Regions from separate parts of the Rahnella variigena genome, predicted to be linked through region 4. Evidence: predicted binding sites of a transcription regulator. Region 4 holds the regulator's gene; each other region holds the start of a gene.
What was found. The regulator Fur, encoded in region 4, represses iron uptake genes when iron is present. The targets are predictions, from matches to a motif close to ATAATAATGAGAACNACTATCAA.
Positions count from the first base shown of each region.

Region 1: the regulator Fur is predicted to act here: its motif matches at 3,267-3,289, upstream of efeU (iron uptake transporter permease EfeU).
Region 2: the regulator Fur is predicted to act here: its motif matches at 2,389-2,411, upstream of CKQ54_RS19045 (Nramp family divalent metal transporter).
Region 3: the regulator Fur is predicted to act here: its motif matches at 3,792-3,814, upstream of feoA (ferrous iron transporter A).

Region 1 covers NZ_NSDJ01000001.1:2,807,716-2,813,600, reverse strand. Annotated here, with positions in the region: gene efeB (iron uptake transporter deferrochelatase/peroxidase subunit) at 1-1,018, opposite strand, end outside; gene efeO (iron uptake system protein EfeO) at 1,176-2,303, opposite strand; gene efeU (iron uptake transporter permease EfeU) at 2,348-3,199, opposite strand; gene putP (sodium/proline symporter PutP) at 3,525-5,009, opposite strand; gene putA (trifunctional transcriptional regulator/proline dehydrogenase/L-glutamate gamma-semialdehyde dehydrogenase) at 5,534-5,885, shown strand, end outside.
Region 2 covers NZ_NSDJ01000001.1:4,148,737-4,154,621, forward strand. Annotated here, with positions in the region: gene mgrA (L-glyceraldehyde 3-phosphate reductase) at 1-452, shown strand, start outside; gene CKQ54_RS19040 (DUF2502 domain-containing protein) at 612-1,037, shown strand; gene CKQ54_RS19045 (Nramp family divalent metal transporter) at 1,112-2,341, opposite strand; gene CKQ54_RS19050 (NupC/NupG family nucleoside CNT transporter) at 2,758-3,945, shown strand; tRNA gene CKQ54_RS19055 (tRNA-Ala) at 4,084-4,159, opposite strand; tRNA gene CKQ54_RS19060 (tRNA-Ala) at 4,235-4,310, opposite strand; gene CKQ54_RS19070 (formate/nitrite transporter family protein) at 4,664-5,455, shown strand; gene gltX (glutamate--tRNA ligase) at 5,544-5,885, opposite strand, start outside.
Region 3 covers NZ_NSDJ01000001.1:418,798-424,682, reverse strand. Annotated here, with positions in the region: gene CKQ54_RS02070 (LysR family transcriptional regulator) at 1-653, opposite strand, end outside; gene CKQ54_RS02065 (FeoC-like transcriptional regulator) at 748-984, opposite strand; gene feoB (Fe(2+) transporter permease subunit FeoB) at 993-3,311, opposite strand; gene feoA (ferrous iron transporter A) at 3,400-3,624, opposite strand; gene CKQ54_RS02050 (Tex family protein) at 4,021-5,885, opposite strand, start outside.
Region 4 covers NZ_NSDJ01000001.1:2,101,309-2,107,193, reverse strand. Annotated here, with positions in the region: gene CKQ54_RS09700 (methyl-accepting chemotaxis protein) at 1-907, opposite strand, end outside; gene fldA (flavodoxin FldA) at 1,316-1,843, shown strand; gene fur (ferric iron uptake transcriptional regulator) at 2,157-2,612, shown strand; gene chiQ (ChiQ/YbfN family lipoprotein) at 2,796-3,137, opposite strand; gene chiP (chitoporin ChiP) at 3,151-4,572, opposite strand; gene glnS (glutamine--tRNA ligase) at 5,021-5,885, opposite strand, start outside.

The sequences.
Region 1 (5,885 bases), 710 kb from region 4:
GCCTGATATGCGCGTCCAGCGGGATCACTTTGCCTTCCGGGTCTTGGGTGTAATCGGGCACATCGTGCTCTTTTTCCATGCCCAGTGGCGCGCCGGTGGCTTTATGGCGACCAAAAATGGATTGCTGTTCCTGCAACGGCGTGCGGTCCCAGAATTCCACTTTGAACGGGATCAGACGTGTCACCTGATAGCTGCCACCCGTTGTCCAGGCTGGCTCTGCCTGATCTGGCGTCACCCAGATGGCTTTATCCATCAGCGGCTTGTCTCTGGAATCCGGATTGGCCGTGCCGTCTTTAAAGCCCAGCAGGTTAATCGGCGTCTCTTTGCCCTGACTGCGCGCGGCATGAGAAGAGATAAAGCCGTCACGACGCCAGCGCACGCTGAGCAAATCCGGCGTGTATTTAATGATGTCGCGCAATGCGTGAACCACGGTATCGCTGTTGTTGGCGCAGATTTGCAATGACAGGTCACCGTGACACAGTTTCGCATCAAGGGAATCATTCGGAAAACGCGTCATGCGGCTTAATTTCAGCGGCTTATGCGGCGCCAGTCCGAAACGTTCATCAAACAGTGATTCGCCGACGGACAATGTCATGGTCAGGTTATCGGGATAAATTTCAGCGCCCATCACTCCGGAATCCATCGGCGGGAATTTCGGATCCAGTGACGGCGCGGTGCCACCGGTAGTCAGAAATGCAAAACGGGAATCCAGCAGACGGAATAAACGCTCCAGATCAGCTTTGTTGGTGGCCAGCACGTCAAAGGACACCAGCATCATCGAGGCCTGCTGCGGCGTTAAAATTCCCGCCTGATGTTCGCCATAATACGGTTGCTTGCCCCAGCGTTCGTCGGGGGAAACGGTGCCTGGCGTGAACTCTTTTTTTGCTCCGGGTGCTTTCTCAGCCTGCGCAGTCGCTGCACCGCCCAGGGCAAATGCCCCGCCTAACAATCCCACGCCTTTTAACAAGCTGCGGCGTGAAGAAGAAACGTCGTCCTGATTATTGTTTTTGTGACTCATTGCTATGCCTCGGTGTAACGCTCCTCCCCCTGCGAAGGGGGAGGTTGGGAGGGGGTATTAATAACAAAACTGGGGGTTAGGCACACTTTAGCCGCTGAATTTTACTTTAATACCCCACCCCAACCCTCCCCTTCGCAGGGGAGGGAGCTTAAGAGTATCAATCTAAACCAAGCACACCGCGCAGTTTAGCCAGATCTTCAGCCAGCGTGGTGATCGGGCCTTTCATGGCGTTACGGTCGGCATCGGATAGTTTTTCGTAGTTCTCGTAACCGTCTTTGGTTTTGTATTTATCCAGCAGAGAATCGACAGTTTTGAAGTTTGCGTCGATTTTATCCAGCAGCGGCTTGTCGGCTTTTTCCAGCAGCGGACGCAGCAGGTTTACGATTTTCTGCGCGCCGTCGAGGTTAGCGCGGAAATCCCACAGGTCGGTGCGGCTGTAACGGTCTTCTTCACCGCTGATTTTGCTGGCTGCCACTTCTTCGATAAGCCCTGCTGCACCGCCGACCACTTTACTAGGCGGGAAGGTCAGGTCAGTGATACGTTTTTGCAGATCAACCGTGTCGGTATACAGCTTGTCAGCAAAAGGCTCCGCGCCTTTAGTGGTTTTATCTGCGAAGAGGATTTTCTCCAGACGGTGGAAACCGGTGAAGTTTGGATCTTCCGCTTTTTTCTCGAAATCGTCTTCACGGGCATCAATGCTGCCGTCCAGATCTGAGAACAATTCCGCGATGGGCTCGATGCGCTCATAGTAAACGCGGGTCGATGCGTAAAGAGACTGCGCTTTCGCCAGGTCGCCTTTCTTAATAGCATCGGTGAACGCTTTGGTGTGGGAAACCAGTTCGCCAACCTGCTGAGTCACATACACTTTATATTCTGCAATCGGCCCGACCAGCGCCATCGCGTCCGGTTTAGCGGAAGCCGCCGCGCCTTCTGCGGTCACGGTCAGTTTGCCCTTCGGATTGCTCAGCAGGCCGCAGGTCATGTCATATTCGCCCGGCTCCAGATTGGCGGTCATTTTCTGAGTGAAGCCCGGCGCGACGTTTTCACGCTCTTCCACCACCATCACGCCTTTCAGAATTTCCCATTCCAGGTTCTTCTGGCTGTCGTTGTGGATAACAAACTGTGTTTTACCGGCCGGGACGCTCAGCGCCATCGGTTCACACTGTTTATCGTTGACAGTAATTTTGACCTGACGAACGTCGGCTGCCAGTACGTTTGCGCTCAGCGCAAAAGCCGGCAGAGACAGCAGTGCAATCTGTAAAGCTTTACGGCGAAAATGTGGCATGTACAACTCCATGGCAAAGGCAAGGTGATGAGAAGTGGATGAAATCAACGTTGTGTTTTTTGCCCGGCAGAGGCCGGGGCGGCCACAGAGGATTTTCCCTGAGGCATGAAAAAGAAGAACAGCGCCGGGATCAGGTACAGGAAATAGACCAGCACTTCGCTCACACTTGGCGCTTCCTGATAACCAAACATCCCTTCCAGCAAGGTGCCGAACAGGGAATGCGTGGAGAGCGTATTACTCAAATCAAACGCAATGTCCTGTAAACCGTTCCACAATCCCGCTTCGTGGAATGCGCGGATCGCACCTGCCGCCAGACCGGCCGCAACGAAGAGGATAAACAGGCTGGTCCATTTGAAAAATTTTGCCAGATGCAGTTTCACACCGCCGTAGTAGATGAGGAAACCCAGCACGATTGCCGCGCCCAGCCCGAGCATGGCGCCGATGGGTGCAGCTATTCCCACGTCTTGCTGGAAAGCCGCCAGCAGGAAAAACACCGATTCCAGGCCTTCACGCGCGACGGCAAAGAACACCATAGCCACCAGCGCCCAGCCCTGCCCGCGCCCGGAACTGAGCGCATTATCAATTGCGCCTTCCAGATGCACCTTGATGGAACGCGACACTTTGCGCATCCAGAACACCATGTAAGTCAGAATGCATACCGCGACCACGGCGACGATGCCTTCAAATATTTCCTGCTGCTTTTGCGGAAATTCACCGGTGGTGGCGTTGATGAACAGCCCCAGCGCCAGACATAACGCCGCAGCAACGAACACGCCAATCCAGACCACACCGAGCCACTGCCCGCGTTGCGTCCGTTTTAAATAGCTGGCGATCAGGCTGACAATCAGCGCCGCTTCCAGCCCTTCGCGAAACATAATGAGAAACGGAACGAACATAGCGATAACTCCTGACCCCATGAATCGGCAAAAACTGTAAGGGCTCTGTAAAGAAAAGTAAAAAGAAACGATAGTGATTATCATTCTTGCCAAAAGAAATACAAGAGGTAACCGACCCTTTTTTGCAGGCGTCCGTGGAAATGCGCATGAAATGACAGAGCGGGATTTTCTTTAATGAAACGTCTGATGAAACACGTGATGAGAAGCGTGATGAGAAGTGTGGCGGGAGAGTCTGATAAACGGGGTCAGACGACCCCGTTCGGCATTGTTGTAACGGCTAAAAAATCGTTACGGCAAAATGTGTTACGGCTATAAAGGCCGCGTGTTAAATGGTGTTGTATTCTGCTTCCGCCGTCGTGAAACGCTCTTCCACCGCAGCAGAAGGTTTGCGTCCCATCAGGCTGACAATCCAGATTGCCAGCGAAGCAAAGATAAAGCCCGGAATGATTTCGTACAGTTCAGTCCAGCCATATTGTTTCCACAAGATAACCGTGACCGCACCGACGATCATGCCCGCGAGTGCGCCGTTACGCGTCATACGTTTCCACATCACCGAAATCAGGATAACCGGACCAAACGCCGCACCGAAACCAGCCCACGCGTAACTCACCAGACCCAGCACCCGGTTTTCAGGATTGGCTGCCAGCGCAATCGCTACCAGCGCAACCACCAGCACCATCAGACGACCAATCCAGACCAGTTCACGCTGACTCGCGCCTTTACGCAGGAACGCTTTGTACAAGTCTTCTGTGATCGCACTGGAACACACCAGCAGCTGGCAGCTCAGGGTACTCATCACCGCAGCCAGAATGGCGGACAGCAAAATACCGGCGATCCACGGGTTGAACAGGATTTTCGCCAGTTCGATGAACACGCGCTCACCATTTTGGGTCACGTTGCCCGCTTCACCCGGATTATTGCTGAAGTATGCAATCCCGAAGAAGCCCACTGCGATAGTGCCGGCCAGACAAAAGATCATCCAGGTCATACTGATGCGACGTGCGCTGCGGATAGTGTGATGAGAATCGGCGGCCATGAAACGCGCCAGAATGTGCGGCTGACCAAAATAGCCCAGCCCCCAGCCCAGCAGTGACAAAATCGCCACCAGATTCATGCCTTTAAACATATCGGTGTACTCAGGGTTTTTGGCCTTGATAACCATCATTGAGGTATCAATACCGCCCACGGCGAGGATAACGATCACCGGCGTGAGGATCAGCGCGAAAATCATCAGGCTGGCCTGCACGGTATCTGTCCAGCTGACCGCCAGAAAACCGCCGATAAAGGTATAAATGATGGTCGCTGCCGCACCGGCCCACAGCGCCGTCTGATACGTCATGCCAAAGGTGCTTTCAAACAGACGCGCACCGGCCACGATGCCGGAAGCGCAATAAATGGTGAAGAACACCAAAATCACGATTGCCGAGATAATACGCAGCAGCTTGCTGGAATCTTCAAAACGGTGGGTGAAGTAATCCGGCAGCGTCAGTGCGTTATTGTTGGCTTCGGTATGCACACGTAAGCGCCCCGCCACCAGTTTCCAGTTCAGATACGCGCCGATCGTCAGACCAATCGCAATCCAGCTTTCGGAAATTCCGGAAATAAAAATCGCGCCCGGTAACCCCATTAACAGCCAGCCGCTCATATCAGAAGCACCGGCTGAAAGCGCGGTCACCACGCTGCCTAAACTGCGTCCACCCAGAATATAATCATCAAAGTTTTTGGTTCGTAAATACGCGATGAGTCCTATCAAAATCATCCCGAAAATATAAACACAAAACGTCACCAGCATCGGTGTGTTCATTGTCATTCCATTCTCCACTTTCTTCTTATTTGCGATGTTGTCCGGCACCTGTCTGTCCTGACGCCTTTCTTAGGAAAGACGGTCAAAAGCCTGCCGGGGCGAGATGATGGCTGAAACCGGCAAAGGTTTCAGCATTACTCTCCATATTTTTATCGTTACGCGTCATTAGTCAGCGTCTTAAGTAGGGTTGTTATTCAAAAATCCTGTCGTGCCGGATACTGGTTCAGCGGCAACGACTTTTCAATTGTTTTAACAATTTCGATACTTAAAATTCACTCTCCATCACAGTTATTTTGTATCCGGGTTGCACGTTGCAACTGCGTAAGTTGCACCTGCTGCACCCCTTCTGTTTAGCGTAATATCAGTCAGACAGGCTTTTCCAGACGCCGCATTTTGTTAAAAATGCCAAATAAATCACATCAGGCATACTTCGTGCATTAACAGGGTTGCACAAGGTTGCAACATAGAAGATATTGCTTGCCATAAAGATAATGAATTCACCTGAACCTTTTCATATGGAGTGGTTGCGCATGGGTATGACAACGATGGGCGTGAAGCTGGACGAGAGCACACGCGACAGGCTAAAAGAGGCGGCGCTTAAAATTGACCGCACGCCGCACTGGCTGATTAAGCAGTCGATTTTTTCTTATCTGGAACGTCTGGAAAATGGTGATGCTTTGCCGGAGATCCCGGCGCTGAACGGCGCAACTGCCGGCGAAAGCGACGAGGCTGCCTTACCGGCGGTTCAGGAAACGCATCAGCCGTTCCTTGATTTTGCCGAGCAGATTTTACCGCAGTCGGTCAGCCGTTCCGCCATTACCGCCGCCTATCGTCGTCCCGAGCCTGAAGCGGTTTCTATGCTGCTGGAGCAGGCCCGTTTAC
Region 2 (5,885 bases), 2.0 Mb from region 4:
ACATCCTGAAAGATCTCGGCACGCCGTGCCTGATTCATCAGCCGAAATATTCCATGTTTGAGCGCTGGGTAGAAGCGGATCTGCTGGATACGCTGGCGGATAATGGTGTGGGTTCAATCGCCTTCTCGCCACTGGCGGGCGGCGTACTGACAGACCGATATCTGGCAGGCATTCCGCAAGATTCACGAGCCGCCAGCGACAGTAAATTCCTGACCACCGATCAGCTGACCGAAGAAAAGCTGGAGAAAGTGCGTAAGCTTAATGAGATTGCGCAGGCGCGCGGTCAGAAACTTTCGCAGATGGCACTGGCGTGGGTTCTGCGCGGCGACCGCGTGACCTCCGTGCTGATTGGTGCCAGTAAAACCAGCCAGATTGATGATGCGGTGGGCATGATCGCCAACCGTCAGTTCAGCGCAGAAGAGCTGGCATCAATCGAAGGCATTCTGGTGTAAACGCTTACCCGAATGAGCAAAAAAAGCGCCTTTATGGAGAGTGTGTAAGCTTTGCGTTAAGGCGCGTAAATCATTCAAAACAGGATTGTAAGCAATAGAACCCGTGCCCGCTTCACCTTATAACTATCAGCATAAATTATAAGGAATCTGGGGCCGCTCATGTTAAAGCCAGTATTATTCGCCACATTGTTCTTTGCCCTGCTCCCTGCGGCGGTACCCACCGTGCAGGCCAGCAGCTTCAGCCTGAATACGCCAGGCCTTTCTATCAATATCGGTGACCGTGATAACCGGGGTTATTACTGGGACGGCTATGACTGGCGTAATCCTGGCTGGTGGAATAGCTATCGCGGTCATCATTATGGTTACCGTGGGCCGCGTGGTCATTACTGGGATGGTTACCGCTGGCGCGATCAGGGCTGGTGGGATCAGCGCCATCCGCCGCGTCGCCCGATGCCACCGCCGCATTATTATCATGGCGACCATGGGCGTCCGCATAATGACCACGGGCGCGGTCACGGTCACGGACATGACAAAGGACGCGGCCACGACGATCACCGTGGCGGGCATGGCGATCACCGTCATTAATCAAATGAATGACAGAAAAGAAAACGGGACAGCGCAAACTGTCCCGTTTTTTATTGCCTGACGTTTTCAGGACTCTATTTCAGCATGCCAATCAGCAGATAAAGGTTGAGGCTGACGACTATCAGCACAATCAGCCGCCCCGCCCACTGCACTGTTTTGGTGTTGACCATATCGCCCATCAGGCTGCGGTTACCGGTAAAGGCCAGCAGCGGCAACAGCGCCAGCGCAATCCCGAAGCTCAGCAATACCTGACTCATCACCAGAATACGTGTGGCGTCTAATCCCATCAAAATTACAATAAATGACGGCATCATGGTGACCGTACGGCGCACCCACAGCGGAATGTAGAATTTCACAAAGCCCTGCATCACCACCTGTCCGGCCAGTGTGCCCACTACGGTCGACGATAAACCGGCAGCCACCAGGCTCAGACCAAAAGTGGTCGCAGCGGCGTGACCGAGCAAGGGTTGCAGGGTCAGATAGGCTTCATCGAGTTCACTGATCCCGCTGTGTCCGCTGAAATGGAACGCGGCAGCAGCGGTTGCCATCATCGCCAGATTCACGAAACCGGCAATGGTCATCGCAATACCGACGTCCAGCTTGGTGGCGGAATAACGCTGCGCTTTAGATGCCTCACCGCCCCGCTGGGTCAGCGAAGAGTGCAGATAAATGACGTGCGGCATGATGGTCGCACCGAGCACACCGGCAGCCAGATAGACGGAATCCGCCGTCGGCAGAGAGGGGATCAGCATCCCTTTGCCGAGCGCCATCATGCTTGGCTGCGAGAAGAACAATTCGACAATATAAGCCGCTGCGACAAACAGCAGTAAACCGGCGATCACCAGTTCCAGCGGCTTTTGCCCACGCTTTTGCAGCCCGAGGATAATAAAGGTGGCAATCCCGGTCAGCACTGCGCCTTGTAACAGCGAGACGCCGAGAAGCAATTTGAAGCCGATCGCCGCGCCAATGAATTCAGCTAGATCGGTGGCCATGGCGATGATTTCCGCCTGTACCCAGTAAGCCCAGACAGCCGGGCGCGGGAAGCGGTCGCGGATATGTTCAGCGAGGTTTTTACTGGTCGCAATACCGAGTTTGGCAGACAACAGCTGGATCAACATCGCCATGACGTTGGCCCAGACCACCACCCATAGCAACTGATAGCCATAAGAGGCACCGGCCTGAATGTTAGTCGCAAAGTTGCCCGGATCGATATAGCCGATGGCGGCAATAAAGGCTGGCCCCATCAGTGAAAGCTTCATCTTTCTGGACGCGCGGCCTGAGGATTCGGCCCGGCTGTTCAGCATAGTTAGTTAACCCTTACAATTATTACGCTTACATCAATCATATCTAATTGATAATGATTATCAAGTGCATTTAGAATGATCTGAGTAATTACTCTGATAGGCAGTAGCAGTAAGCGAGAGGGTGATAACTGAAAGGTGAATCGCTCACCCGACTTCAGAAAGCCAGACGCAGCGCACTTTCCTAAAACAGACATTTACAGGCCAGATTCAGAACGCATTACGGCACATGATAAAACTAGCACAGGAAAGCTAATTGTGCTTAGTTTTATTAACATCTTGATTTTTTGTGTGATAGGCCGCGATTTGTTGCAATTCGTGTTTGTAATTTCTATATTTGCAATCGACTTCACGTTTTAAATGTACGCGTTACATAAAATGTCCGTCGAAATATAGCCTGCCTCTAATTTGGAGCACCCATGTCCCGAATATTGCACTTTGTATTAGCGTTGGCCGTTGTCGCTGCACTCGCTTTACTGGTGAGCCGTGACCGGAAGAATATCCGTTTACGTTTCATTGTTCAGCTTTTGGTCATCGAAGTCTTATTAGCCTATTTCTTCCTGAACTCTTCAATAGGTTTAGGTTTTGTGAAAGGCTTCTCAGACTTGTTTGAGAAATTATTAGGATTCGCTGCGGAAGGGACCGGCTTCGTATTTGGAGGCATGAGCGATAAAGGATTAGCGTTCTTCTTCTTGAAAGTCTTGTGTCCGATCGTGTTTATCTCTGCACTGATCGGTATTTTACAGCACATTCGCGTACTGCCTTTCGTCATCCGTATTATCGGTACGGTTCTGTCGAAAATTAATGGCATGGGAAAACTGGAATCTTTCAACGCCATCAGCTCCCTGATTTTGGGTCAGTCAGAAAACTTTATCGCGTATAAAGATATTCTGAGCAAAATGTCTGAAAAACGTATGTACACCATGGCAGCCACAGCCATGTCGACGGTTTCTATGTCGATTGTGGGTGCGTACATGACCATGCTGGAACCGCGCTTTGTTGTTGCTGCGCTGGTGCTCAACATGTTCAGTACTTTCATCGTACTGTCGTTGATCAACCCTTATAAAGTTGATTCAGAAGAAGACCTGCAAATCGGTAACACGCACCAGGGTCAGAGTTTCTTTGAAATGCTGGGTGAATACATCCTGGCCGGTTTCAAAGTGGCTATCATCGTTGCAGCCATGTTGATTGGTTTCATCGCATTGATTTCCTGCCTGAATGCGTTGTTCGACGTCGTATTCGGCATCAGCTTCCAGGGCGTGCTGGGTTATGTCTTCTATCCATTCGCATGGATGATGGGCGTACCGAGCCACGAAGCCTTGCAGGTAGGCAGCATCATGGCAACCAAACTGGTTTCCAATGAATTCGTTGCGATGTTGGATCTGCAGAAAGTTGCGACCGAACTGTCACCACGCGGCGTGGGCATCTTGTCCGTGTTCCTGGTGTCTTTCGCAAACTTCTCTTCTATCGGTATCGTTGCCGGCGCGATCAAAGGCCTGAACGAGCACCAGGGCAACGTGGTTTCACGCTTCGGCCTGAAACTGCTGTACGGCTCAACGCTGGTCAGCGTGTTATCTGCTTCTATCGCGGGTCTGGTACTGGCGTAAGCAAGCAAACGACTGAAAGACAAAGAAACCCGCTCCGGCGGGTTTTTTTATGGCGGTAATTCAGGGATAAACGGAACGTGAGGAAATCACCGGATCGCAGAAAGCAAAAAACCCGCCGAAGCGGGTTTCTTTAATATTTGGTGGAGATAAGCGGGATCGAACCGCTGACCTCTTGCATGCCATGCAAGCGCTCTCCCAGCTGAGCTATACCCCCACACGAGGTAGTCCACATTTTACTTCTTTTGTTTCCCCTGGTAGGGAAACAGCCAACTTGCTCTGGAAAGGAAGTTGGTGGAGATAAGCGGGATCGAACCGCTGACCTCTTGCATGCCATGCAAGCGCTCTCCCAGCTGAGCTATACCCCCAATTCATGCCCGTAAAAACGGGTGAACGGGGCGCATAATATGAAACGTCGCTACCCCTGTCAACGGCTAAATCCGTTTCTGAATTCAAGCGCTGAAAAAGCCGCCAAATGCCCCATTTCGCGGGGAAAAATACGCTGACCTGACGCAAATTTTTAGCCGGATGCATTGTTTTACAATTTGGCCGCCAGCCGGCGTTTTTCCTAGCTTTCTGATCTCGCTACGCATTTTCTTAACATCTATGTCTGAATGATTAATGGAATGTTAGCAGACTATGAAAATCGTCTTGTTTTGAGATAAATCTCAGAATAGACTGCTCGCGCAATAATCATAACTCACTACATTCGAGCACTCCCATGTCCTTGTATTCACCTAAAGAAATCGCATCCATCGCTGTCACGGCGGGCGTTAATAAAAGCCATGCTTCCGTGTTGAATTTGTTAATTTTGGGCTTCCTGGCTGGCGCATTCATCGCCACCGGATTCCTGCTGGATCTGCACGTAATAGGGACGTTACCTGCATCCTGGGGTTCATTCAGTAACTTGCTGGGCGCGGCAGTCTTCCCGGTGGGCATCATACTGACGGTATTAGCAGGGGGAGAACTGCTGACCGGTAACATGATGACCTTGCCTATCGCCTGGTTCGCGCGTCAGATCAGTCTTTACGCCGTTCTGCGTAACTGGTTCTGGGTGACACTCGCTAACCTGCTGGGCAGCCTGGCAGTGGCCTATTTCTTCGGCCACGTTCTGGGTCTGACGGAAGGCGCCTTCCTGAGCAAAACCGTGGCCACTGCCACCGCGAAAGTGAATGCTGATTTCATGCACGCGTTCATTTCCGGTATCGGCTGTAACTGGCTGGTGTGTCTGGCAATCTGGCTGGCCTTCGCCAGTAAAGAAGTCGGCGGCAAAGTGATCGGTATGTGGTTCCCGGTCATGGCGTTCGTGGCGATCGGCTTCCAGCACGTGGTGGCGAATATGTTCATCGTTCCAGCCGCTATTTTTGCTGGTGCGCTGAACTGGTCTCAGTATTTCCCGAACTTCGTGGCCGTATTCCTCGGTAACGCTGTCGGTGGCGCGGGTTTCGTCGGGCTGATGTACTTCCTCGCCTACCGCCCTACCGCTCAGGCTCCTGCAACTGAACAACGTTAATTAAGACGTTTTCACGCGAGCGTTTCGCAGAAAGCAAAAAAGCCAGCCGGTTTCCCGAGCTGGCTTTTTTATCGCTTTTTAACAGCGATTACTGAGCTTGTGTTTCGCGCTCAGCAATAAAGGCTAACGCCATATCGATACGCGCCAGCACACGGCTCTGGCCAATAGCGTGGACGGTCACGTCAACACCCGGAGACTGACCTGCGCCTGTTACCGCAACACGCAGTGGCATGCCGACTTTACCCATCCCGACTTCCAGTTCATCCGCCGTGCCCTGAATAGCGTGGTGAATGTTCTCAGCAGTCCAGTCAGTGATCGCAGCCAGTTTGGCGCGAACGACTTCCAGCGGCTGACGCGCAACCGGACGTAAGTGTTTCTTCGCCGCATCGGCATCAAACTCTGCAAAGTCTTCGTAGAAGTAACGGCAGGA
Region 3 (5,885 bases), 1.7 Mb from region 4:
ACCTGAAAGGCTTCCTGAAAGCCGTGGTAAGTCGCAAACCCTTCTGCCAGTGAAACGAATTTCTTCTGTTTGTAATCGCGTAAATCCGCCGTGCCTTCCGACGCCAGTTCTGCGCTGGCGGGGGCAGCGAGAAAAATATCATCCTGAAACAGCGGCAACTGATCGTAGCGCTGTGCGTCCACGCTCGAATCACTGGTCGAAATCAGAATCGCATCCAGCAGGCCGTCTTCCAGCTTTTGCAGCAAATCACTGTTAGACCCCATCACCAGCTCCAGTTCAAGCTCGGGTCTGCGCAGTTTCAGCCCCATAATCAGGCGCGGAATGGTTTCCAGGGTCAGTGAATACAACGTGCCGACTTTCAGGCGTTTATCCCCAAAACCGGCGGCGCGCTGCGTGGCCTGGATCCCGTGTTCCATCTGTTCAATCACCTGCGTGGCATGTTCCAGTAACGCTTCAGCCGCGGGCAACGGCAGCAGATTGCGCCCGCGATGGATAAACAACGGACAGCGCAAACCTTCTTCCAGAGAATGCAGGGCGCGATGCACGCTCACGCTGCTCAGACCGAGTTGTTCGGCTGCGCGGGTGATGTTTTGCTTTTCCATGTAAGCGAGAAAAATTTCGAGTTTGCGGAAGGTGATTTCACTGTCGATCATACAGGCTCCTGCGGCGCGTTTTAGGCCGTTGCGGTCTGAGATGATAGCTGAATAGCCGCCGGGCGACTATTCAGGAAGGGCGGCAAAGTCGGGTTCAGGGGATCAGGGTGTAAGACACGGTCAGGCACTTTTTGCCGTCAGCGCAACTTTTACAGCTGCCGCTCAGACAGCTGTCATCCGCTTCCACCGTTTCTGCTTTTCGCATCGCCACCAGCCGTTCGAGCATGGCCTGCACCAGCGGTTGCGGAGCCTTTAGCTGCTGGCTGAGCTGGCGGGCATCTGCCCGGCCAGCCAGTGCGAGAGAGTCGCGAACCTGAATCAGCGTAGTCATGTTATCTCCTAGTGGCAGTCGCTGCCGGTAGCCGGTTCGCAACAGGCCGCGATATTACGCGGCTGCAAATGGAGGCTGACCCGGCTGCGTGCCTTGCGCAGGCAGGTGAGGACGATAGCGTTGAACAGCAGCACGATGAAGATGACGCCCGCACTGTAGGCCGGATGGTTGCTGAAAGTGGCCACCTGATAGAACAGGGTCGCCAGCGAGTAGGCGACGTTCAGCCCCCAGAAAATGGAGAACGTCATCCAGCTGCGGCTGGTTTCACGGGCAATCGCCCCCATCACCGAGACGCAAGGCACGTAAAGCAGCACGAAAATCAGGTAACTGTAAGCCGAAATGGCGGTACCGAATTTGGTGCTCATGACGCCCATGGAGCTGACGCCCATTTCGCCGTCACCTTTGCTGGCTTCGATCGGGTTCGACAGTACGCTGATGCTGAAGGTGTCTTTCAGCCCCTGCCAGGTTTCCTGCACTGCGCCGCCCAGTTCATCGAACAGGTTGAAGCTGGCAGCGTCGAATTCCTCATTGTGGATATGTTCGGCGGTGTACAGCGTGTTCAGCGTACCGACCACCACTTCTTTCGCCATCGCGCCGGTGACCAGACCCACGGTCGCCTGCCAGTTGTCAGAATGTACGCCCATCGGCGCCAGCACCGGTGTCAGTACTTTACTGACCGAGGCCAGTGCAGAATCATTGATGTTATCCACCGCCTGACCGCTGAACGAGAAGCTGTTCAGTGCGCCGATGAAAATACTCGCAATCACGATCACTTTACCGGCGCGCAGCACGAAACCTTTCAGACGCTGCCAGGTTTGCAGCAGCAGACTTTTCAGGTGCGGAACGTGATACACCGGCAGTTCCATCACAAACGGCGAGGCTTCACCGCGCATAATGGTGTATTTCAGCAGCAGGCCGGTCAGGATAGCGACCACAATACCGAGCAGATACAACGAGAACACGATGGATGCACCGCTTTGCCCGAAGAATGCCGCAGAAAACACCGCGAAAATTGCCAGACGTGCGCCGCAGGACATAAACGGCGCCATCATCACGGTGATGAGGCGTTCACGCGGGGCATCCAGCGTACGGGCACCCATAATGGACGGCACGTTACAGCCAAAGCCAACAATCAGCGGCACGAAAGATTTACCCGGCAGACCCAGCGATTGCATCAGCCTGTCCATCACGAACGCGGCGCGGGCCATATAACCGGAATCTTCAAGGAAGGAGAGGAACAGATACATCATGCCGATTTGCGGCACCAGCGGCAGAACCGTATTGATACCGCCGCCCACGCCCTGTGCCAGGAAAATGGTCAGCCACTGCGGGAAGTGCAGGGTGAAGCCAACCCATTGCATACCCTGAATGAAAATTGCTGCCGAGCCAATATCGAAAATCGGTTGCAACGCGCCGCCGATGTTGATCGCCAGCACGAACATCAGATACATCACCAGCAGGAAGATCGGTACGCCGAGGAAACGGTTGAGGATCACGCGGTCCAGCACCTGCGTCAGCTTGTTGGGCGCGGTGAGGTGCGAGTTACTGACGTCCGCGCACAGTGACGCAATGCTCTGATAACGCGCATCGGCAATCAGCAGCGCCGGATCTTCCAGCTTTTGCTCTACCAGACGGGCTTTCACCTGCGGCAGTAAAGCCTGCGCGTTACCTGCGTGCGTCTGGCTGTAAATATCCCCTTCGAGGATTTGCAAAGCCAGCCAGCGACGCTGTTGCAGCGTCATATCTTGCGGCATTTCAGTGGCCAGCACTTCCACTTCCTGTTGCAGCACCGGATGATATTTCACACGTTCCAGCGCGGCCACTTGTGGCAATTCATCAATGGCCGCTTTCAGTTCTTTGATCCCGCTGGCGCGGGTAGACACCAGGGCAACAACAGGGCAGCCCAGGCGTGCAGACAGCGCCGGGATATCAATATTGATGTTCTGAATTTTGGCGATGTCGAGCATGTTCAGCGCGACAATGCAGGGCACGCCCAGCTCAAGCAGTTGCAGTGTCAGGTATAAGTTGCGCTCAAGGTTTGAGGCATCCACGACGTTAATCATCAGATCTGCGTCGCCGCTCAGAATGTAATGACAGGCAATTTGCTCATCGAGCGAGGTTTGCTCGGAGATGGTGGTCAGTGAATAGGTGCCGGGCAAATCGACCAGCGTAATCTGGTGGTCTGCGGTGGCGAACTGGCCTTCTTTACGTTCAACGGTGACGCCAGCCCAGTTACCGACGCGTTGTCGCGAACCGGTTAACTGGTTGAAAAGGGTCGTTTTACCTGAGTTGGGATTACCAATCAGGCCAATAGTCAGTGCTTTCATACGTTCAGATCTACGTGTGAGAAAGGAAAAAACGCGGAAGACTCAACAGAGCCGCGCTAAACAATCTTTCAGAAACCCATCAGAAAGGTCAGGCCAGAAGCTCAAGCTTGAGCAGGTCGAGGTCTTTTTTGCGCACGACCAGACTGGTGCGGCGGGTTTCTATCTGCACCGGGTCGCCCATCGGTGCCACGCGGATGATGTTGAAGAATGATCCCGGAAGCATGCCGAGAGACAGCAGTTTCTGGCGATAGGCCGGACTGATTTCATGAGAAAAGCCGGTGATTTTATAAGCACATTTTGATTGAAGTTGCATAGTTCCTCGCGAAGCGTTCAGGCATTTTGGGGGCAGCGTCACAAAGGTGACGCCGCGCTTCCGTGCCCGTTGATTTCACTGCTCGTGAAATATTGCTCAGAAATTGTCCCTGGTGCGAAATTGCCAGCCTGAGGCTGACGGCGTACTGAATACGCAAAGAAGTACAAACGAGAATAGTTATCATAATTAGTACGCGTGTGGAGACAAAATAAAAGAGGGGGGCCTCTTCACGGGAATCTCCACCGCGTCGCTATCCTAAGCCTGCAACAGTGAGGATTTATTGATTTACCTCAGTGATTGATTCAATAGGAGAGACTTTAAAAAGTGTCGAAAAAAGACACATAAAAAAAGCCGCTGAATATCAGCGGCTTCCGTTTTGCAGGAAAAAACGAGAAATTAGCGTTTTTTGCCGAGAGCGGCAGCCAGAGCATCGGCCATCGCATTATTGCCCGCCGGTGCGGCATTGCGTCCCGCAGGTTTGTTTGGTGTATGGCGTTTCTGATTGTCACGCGAATCTGACGCTGGCGCGGAAGAACGGCGTGCCGGTGCTTCGCCCGGTTGCTCATCCAGACGCATGGTCAGCGCGATACGTTTACGTTGCAGATCGACTTCCATCACTTTGACTTTGACGATATCGCCAGCTTTCACCACGGTATGCGGATCTTCAACGAATTTATTCGCCAGTGATGAGATGTGAACCAGACCATCCTGATGTACGCCGATATCCACGAATGCCCCGAAGTTGGTGACGTTGGTGACAGAACCTTCAAGGATCATGCCCGGCATCAGGTCATTCATGGTTTCCACACCATCGGCAAAGGTCGCGGTCTTAAACTCAGGACGCGGATCGTGCCCCGGCTTTTCCAGCTCTTTGATGATGTCAGTAACAGTCGGCACGCCGAACTGTTCGTCAGTGAATTCACTGGCTTTCAGGCCGCGCAGCACATTCGAATCGCCCATCAGTTCTTTCAGCGCCAGTTGCGTCGCTGCCAGAATGCGTTCGACCACCGGATAGGTTTCCGGGTGAACCGTTGAGGCATCAAGCGGGTTGTCGCCGTGATTGATACGCAGGAAGCCTGCACATTGCTCGAAGGCTTTTGGCCCCAAACGGCTGACTTTCAGCAGCTGTTCGCGGTTACGGAACTGACCGTTTTCGTCGCGCCAGTTAACGATATTCTGCGCCATCATGCGCGTCAGACCAGCCACGCGGGTCAGCAGCGGAACGGACGCGGTATTCAGATCCACACCCACTGCGTTCACGCAGTCTTCGACGACGGTATCGAGTTTTTTCGCCAGCTGAGACTGGCTGACGTCATGCTGATACTGGCCGACTCCGATGGATTTCGGGTCGATTTTCACCAGTTCAGCCAGCGGATCTTGCAGACGACGCGCAATGGAAACGGCACCACGAATCGAAACATCCAGATCCGGGAATTCCAGCGCCGCCAGCTCGGAAGCGGAATACACCGACGCACCGGCTTCACTGACGATCACTTTCTGCGCTTTGACCGCCGGGAACTGTTTTTGCAGTTCGAGGAAGAAGCGCTCGGTTTCGCGGGAAGCGGTACCGTTACCGATAGCGACCAGTTCGACATTATGTTTGATGCACAGCGCGGCAACCTGTTGTGCGGCTTTTACAGCCTGGCCGGTGTGGGGATAAACGGTATCGATATCCACCAGTTTGCCGGTGTTATCCACAACGGCGACTTTAACACCGGTACGTAAACCCGGATCCAGGCCCATGGTTGCGCGCATACCCGCTGGCGCAGCCATCAGTAAATCATGCATGTTGCGGGCGAATACGTTAATCGCTTCATCTTCAGCGCGTTCGCGCACGGTGCCCATCAGCTCGGTTTCAAGGTGCAGCAGCACTTTGATGCGCCATGTCCAGTTGACCACGGCACGGCGCCAGACGTCGGCTGGCGCGTTGTTCAGGCGCAGACCCAGATGGTCGATGATAATTTGTTCGGCATAACTTTCTTTCGGCGGCTCGTCATGCTGCGGATCGGCATTCAGCGCCAGCTGCAGGATACCTTCATTGCGGCCACGGAACATCGCCAGCGCACGGTGAGAAGGCACCTGAGAAATCGGTTCATGGTGATCGAAGTAGTCGCGGAATTTCGCGCCTTCCTGCTCTTTACCCTCGACCATGCGGGAGGTCAGATGGGCGTTTTTCCACAGGTAATCACGAACTTTCGCCAGCAGCGACGCATCTTCAGCGAAACGCTCCATCAGAATGTAGCGTGCGCCATCCAGCGCTG
Region 4 (5,885 bases):
CTTCCAGAGCAGAAGCCTGTTCTTCGGTACGCGAAGACAAGTCATTATTCCCTGCTGAAATTTCCGATGCGCCCTGATAGATATGGTTAGTACAGTTACGGATCGTCTGCACCGTATTCACCAGACTCGCCTGCATCACATTCAGCAGCGGGATCAGTTTACCGGCGCAGTTTTTACCGAACTCTTCCATATACTGCGTCAGGTCACCGCTGGCGATCACCGCGAACTGATCGCGGATTTTATCCAGCGGTTTCACCAGCGCCATCACCAGATAGCGGTCGGTCAGCAGCAACAGGAGCAAACCAATACCAAATGCGCTCAGCTGGATCACTTTGCTCATGTAGGTCAGATGATTGGATTCATTTTGTGCGGCCTGAAAATCAACTGAAATCTGGCTGCTGACTTTTTCCATTGATGAACCAAAAGTGCGGCTCAGCGCCGGAACCGTGGTGTTGGCTAACTGGTTATAGGTGTCGATATTCTTACTGCTGGCAGCATTGAATAACGGCGTAACGCCCTGTGTCAGCAGGTTTTCCCAGCTGGTCTGCAGTTCCTGAATGGCTGATTCTTCCAGGCCCGGATGGGGTACTGATTTAAAATCAGCCAGCGCCTGAGTCAGTCCATCAAGAGATTGTTTGGCGCTGTCAAAAATTTCAGGGCCCTTTGACGGGTCAGCCTGAAGCTGTGCAACCGCACGACTCAGACGCGTCACGGTACGGAAATACTGATCGTTACCTTTGCTGATCAGCGTCATGTTGTTGACCAGTTCGGTACTGTTCCTGGTATTTTGCGTTAATGTGCCAAGTGATGTGACGGTATAAAGGGAAACACCGGCCCACATCACGCAGAAGATGCCAAGAATGGTTAATAAAGCGGCCCTGATGGTAATATTTTTTAAAAACTGCACGATATGCCTCTCTCGAAACAGGACTGTTTCTGGTCTGAGGATTGACGGGGATGCGGAGAATCAAAACAGGTAACCAGCAGGCTTACGCCCCCGGACATGTTTGAACACCTCTCCGGGCATCGATTTCTTTATTATGTTGAGATTGCTCTCGCATCATCTATCGGCGGGACATGCGTAAACTTAAGGAAGGAGCCGGTTTATTTCTTCACTTTGCTTATGACCTCAGGAACCCTGTGGTTGATAAGCACACGATGGCGATAACACTTTAAAATATTGCCCGATAAACTTATTCCCCAGTTAAGAAGGCGAGCAGAAGCATATTCTCCGCCTCGCGAGTTTGTTATCATCTTCGCTATTATTGCCTGCAATGCAGGGCACTTCATTTAGAACAAGAGGTTAGATAATCTTATGGCCGTTGTAGGTATCTTCTTTGGATCCGATACAGGTAACACCGAAAACATCGCTAAAATGATCCAGAAACAATTGGGTAAAGATGTGGCTGAGGTGCATGACATTGCGAAGAGCAGCAAAGAGGATCTGGAAAAATTCGATATTTTGCTGATCGGAATTCCAACCTGGTATTACGGTGAAGCGCAGTGTGACTGGGATGACTTTTTCCCGTCGCTCGAAGAGATAGATTTCGAAGGTAAGCTGGTTGCCCTGTTTGGCTGCGGCGATCAGGAAGACTATGCCGAGTATTTCTGCGATGCACTGGGTACCGTGCGCGATATCATTGAGCCACGCGGCGCAGTGATTGTCGGACACTGGCCAACTGAAGGTTACCACTTTGAAGCATCCAAAGGCCTGGCAGATGATAAGCACTTCATCGGACTGGCAATTGACGAAGACCGTCAGCCGGAACTGACCGCTGAACGTGTTGATGCGTGGGTGAAACAGATCACAGAAGAACTCAGCCTTTCAGAAATTATCGGCTAAAACCCTGTTGGCCCTGAGGATTTATTCTACAATTGAAGGGCCAAACTATTACTGAAATTAACAATTTAACCGCTACAAAATTGTAACTTTCGGTCGTATCAAGGTACACTGAGTTCATCTGTTTTTTCTATCGATCAAGTCGTTGCATTATTAGTGTGACAGGCAATTTGTGATCTTTATTAACAGGCTGTCGTTTACGAGAATGGGCACACTTCCCTTAAACGAAGAACAGTAAACGAACAATTTTGTGCCGCCGATGCCACAGGCTGCATGCCTCAACTTGATTAGCACATAGTAACAGGACTGAATCCGCATGACTGACAACAACACCGCACTGAAGAAAGCCGGCTTAAAAGTCACGCTTCCGCGCCTCAAAATCCTGGAAGTGCTGCAAGCGCCGGAAGGTCATCACGTTAGTGCGGAAGATCTGTACAAGCAACTGATTGATATGGGCGAAGAAATTGGTCTGGCCACGGTATACCGTGTTCTGAACCAGTTTGATGATGCTGGTATCGTCACCCGTCATAACTTCGAAGGCGGCAAGTCCGTATTCGAACTGACTCAGCAACATCACCACGATCACCTGATCTGCCTGGATTGCGGTCGTGTGATTGAATTCCGTGACGAATATATTGAAGGTCGTCAGCGTGAGATTGCTAAAAAACATGGCATCAAACTGACCAACCACAGTCTGTACCTGTACGGTCACTGTGAAGCAGGCGACTGCCGTGAAGATGAATCTTTGCACAATGACAAACCTGCGCATTAATTTGCACAGCTTCGATTGTCGCAAATGTTCTAAATAAACTAACCGCTGGAAAGCGGTTTTTTTATGCCTGTGCTTCACCCCGAACACAGACGCCGCTTGCCGACGTAAAAAACCCCGGCAAGCCGGGGTTTCGCTTTTGATAATGATGTTTTTGCCAGCTAAGGCTTTTACAAAAATCTGCTATTAGTTCGCCATTGCAGGCGCGTTATTGGATGTGATTTCCTGCCAGATTTTACCGCAATCCGCCGCATATGCCTGACCATCACCGGTTTTGCGCGCCGTCAGACAGCGCTGGTAATCCAGCACGCGAACTGTTTCCTGTTCCGCAAATTTCTGGTGTGCTTTTTCCTGTTTCAGCTTGTTCAGCAACACCTGACAGGTCGCCAGTTTGTCCGGATTACCTTCTGAAGAGTTAATACAGGTGCGGTAGTCTTCACGCGTTTGCGAAATCTGTGCCTGATCGGCGGTAGGCGCACAGCCTGCCAGCAGAACAGCCGATACCGCCATCATCAGTAATTTATTCATCGACATAACGACCTCAGAAAATAGTGAATGGAGCAATAACGATGAATTTCACGTCTTTTTCATCCTGGAATATGTTGCCGTAACCCCCGCCCCAGCTCGGAATATCCGAGTGGTTGTCGTACTGGGTGTAATGCAGTTTGAACAGTGTCCCCTTCGCGCGGCCTTCCTGAATGGTGTAAAGCGCATCCAGGCTCCAGGCGCTCTCTTTCAGACGCTGGCTCTGGTCATAAGCGGCGTTGGTACTCGGTTTGGCGTCCCACGCGTAAACGTAAGAACCCCCGACGGCAAAGCCCGGCAGATCCCATTTCGCCAGATCGTAAAGTACGCCGGCGTACACCGCTTTCTCGCCGTTGGCGTTGAAGTCCGAACGGTTATCCCACCACACGTCAAGACGACCGTTGGAGGAGGAATACGTCGGGGTCATACGTTGCAGGAAGTAGCCCTGATTACCTTCCGCTTTGACCATCGTACCTTCCAGCCGCCAGTTAAACTGACCGGTGGTGTAACCGAAAGTCAGCGCCTGCAACCAGGCCATCCCGTCATACAAGCTGTTCGGATCGTTCTTATTGCTGATGCGATCTTCCGCACCGTAGAACTGGTAGCTGGTGGTCAGCGGATTGCCCATCAGATCGATTTTGTAAGACGCTTTGGCAAAATACTGATCGACGTAACTTTCAGCCTGACCAAAAGCGCCTTCCAGCACAAAGTCGTTTTTGAAGTCGTATTTCGCTCCAAGAGAGTGGATGTATGAAACGCCCGTTTTCTTATCGTTCTGGCGGAAATCATCCATTTCCAGATGCCACGGAGATTTATATTCATCCGCCCACATGTAGGAGAAACTCAACTCTCCCGGATCACCGAAATCGTGCTTGTAGCCCGCTTCCGCACCGCGGTAAGTTCCCGGCATGAAGCTCCAGTGCGGTGCAATCAGTGTCTGGCCCGTTGGCTGGATGTAACCGGCATGCCCCCAGAATCCGCCGTATTTAAATTTACCGGCGGCTTTGTACAGGCTGACCCCACTTTTATCGCCGGAGTAATCTTCGTCGTAAGCACGGTTGCTGTTGGAGAAAGCGATTTCGTTGGGATGTCCGCTTTCGCTGCTTTCGGCCATTTCTATCGCCGTAAAGGCTGCGATATCAATACCAAACATGTCCCAGGCATAGCCGGAAGAAAAATCGAGATTCAGGTTAGCGGTAGAATGTGAAAGGTTGGTTGTGTAGTCTTTGTAGTTGTCGCTCGCCGGATCCATGTCCTTGCGGTCACGCTCACGCTGCCAGTAATACACACCGCCGGTCAGCGTCGAATCATCAATAAAACCTGCCGCTTTGGCATCTTCAGAAAACATCATTCCGCCACCCAATAAGGTGCCGGCAAGAGAATATAGTGCAGGTTTCAGGTAAGCCGATCCCCTGCCCCTGTTAAGGTGCTTGTGCATAGAAATTCCTCATCTTTGACTAAAAAATACCAACAAAACCCAAACGGGTATTAAAAGCGGCCGCCAAAGGCGTAACCGGTTAAATCACGTTCAAGAGTATTTTTCGCGACGCGAATTATCAATGAGTAATTACTCATTGATCGCTGAAGTATGACAAAGTGCACATAAAGATGAAAAAGTGTAACAAAATGCCATAGGAAAGAGTTAAGCGGAGGAGTAACTAAAATAAATAACATAATCAGTGAATTGATAGTTTTAAGCGTTCATTTAAACGTTTCAGCACACAAAAAACAGGGTTTAAAAGTAAACATCAAAAACACATTAATTCGCGATGAAAAACAAAATCACCATGCACATGTCATTACCAGCAGACAGAAATAGCAGACATAAAAAAAACGCAGCCGGAGCTGCGTTTCATCAGTCGTTCAAACAAGCCATTCAGAGGCAATTACGCGACGGGTTTGCTTTCCCAGGTATCACGCAGACCAACGGTACGGTTGAACACCAGATTGTCAGCGCTTGAGTAGCGGCTGTCGGCGCAGAAGTAACCTTCACGCTCGAACTGCAGGCTGATTTCAGCCTGAGCTGCCACCAGAGAAGGTTCAACAAAACCGTGAGCAATCACCAGCGATTCCGGGTTGATCGTGGTCAGGAAGTCCTCTGCCTGGCCAGGATTCGCCACGCTGAACAGACGGTCATACAGACGGAATTCCGCCGGTTTACCTTCTGTCGCAGAAACCCAGTGGATCACACCTTTCACCTTGCGGCCATCAGCGGGATCTTTGCTCAGCGTTTCGATATCGTAAGAACAAAAGATGGTGGTGATATTGCCTTCTGCGTCTTTCTCAATGCGTTCCGCTTTAATCACATACGCATTGCGCAGGCGAACTTCTTTGCCCAGCACCAGACGCTTGTACTGTTTATTCGCTTCTTCACGGAAATCAGCCTGATCGATGTAAATCTCGCGCGTGAACGGCACTTCGCGGGTACCCATTTCCGGCTTGCTCGGATGGTTCGGCATTTTCACCATCTGCACGTCATCACCGGTAAAGTTCTCGATGATCACTTTAACCGGATTGATAACCGCCATGGCGCGCGGTGCGTTTTCGTTCAGATCGTCACGAATACAGGATTCCAGCGCCATCATTTCGACGTTGTTATCTTGTTTCGTCACGCCAATACGACGGCAGAATTCACGGATAGACGCGGCAGTGTAGCCACGGCGACGCAGACCGGAAACGGTCGGCATACGCGGGTCATCCCAGCCTTCAACGATTTTATCCGTCACCAGCAGGTTCAGCTTACGCTTGGAC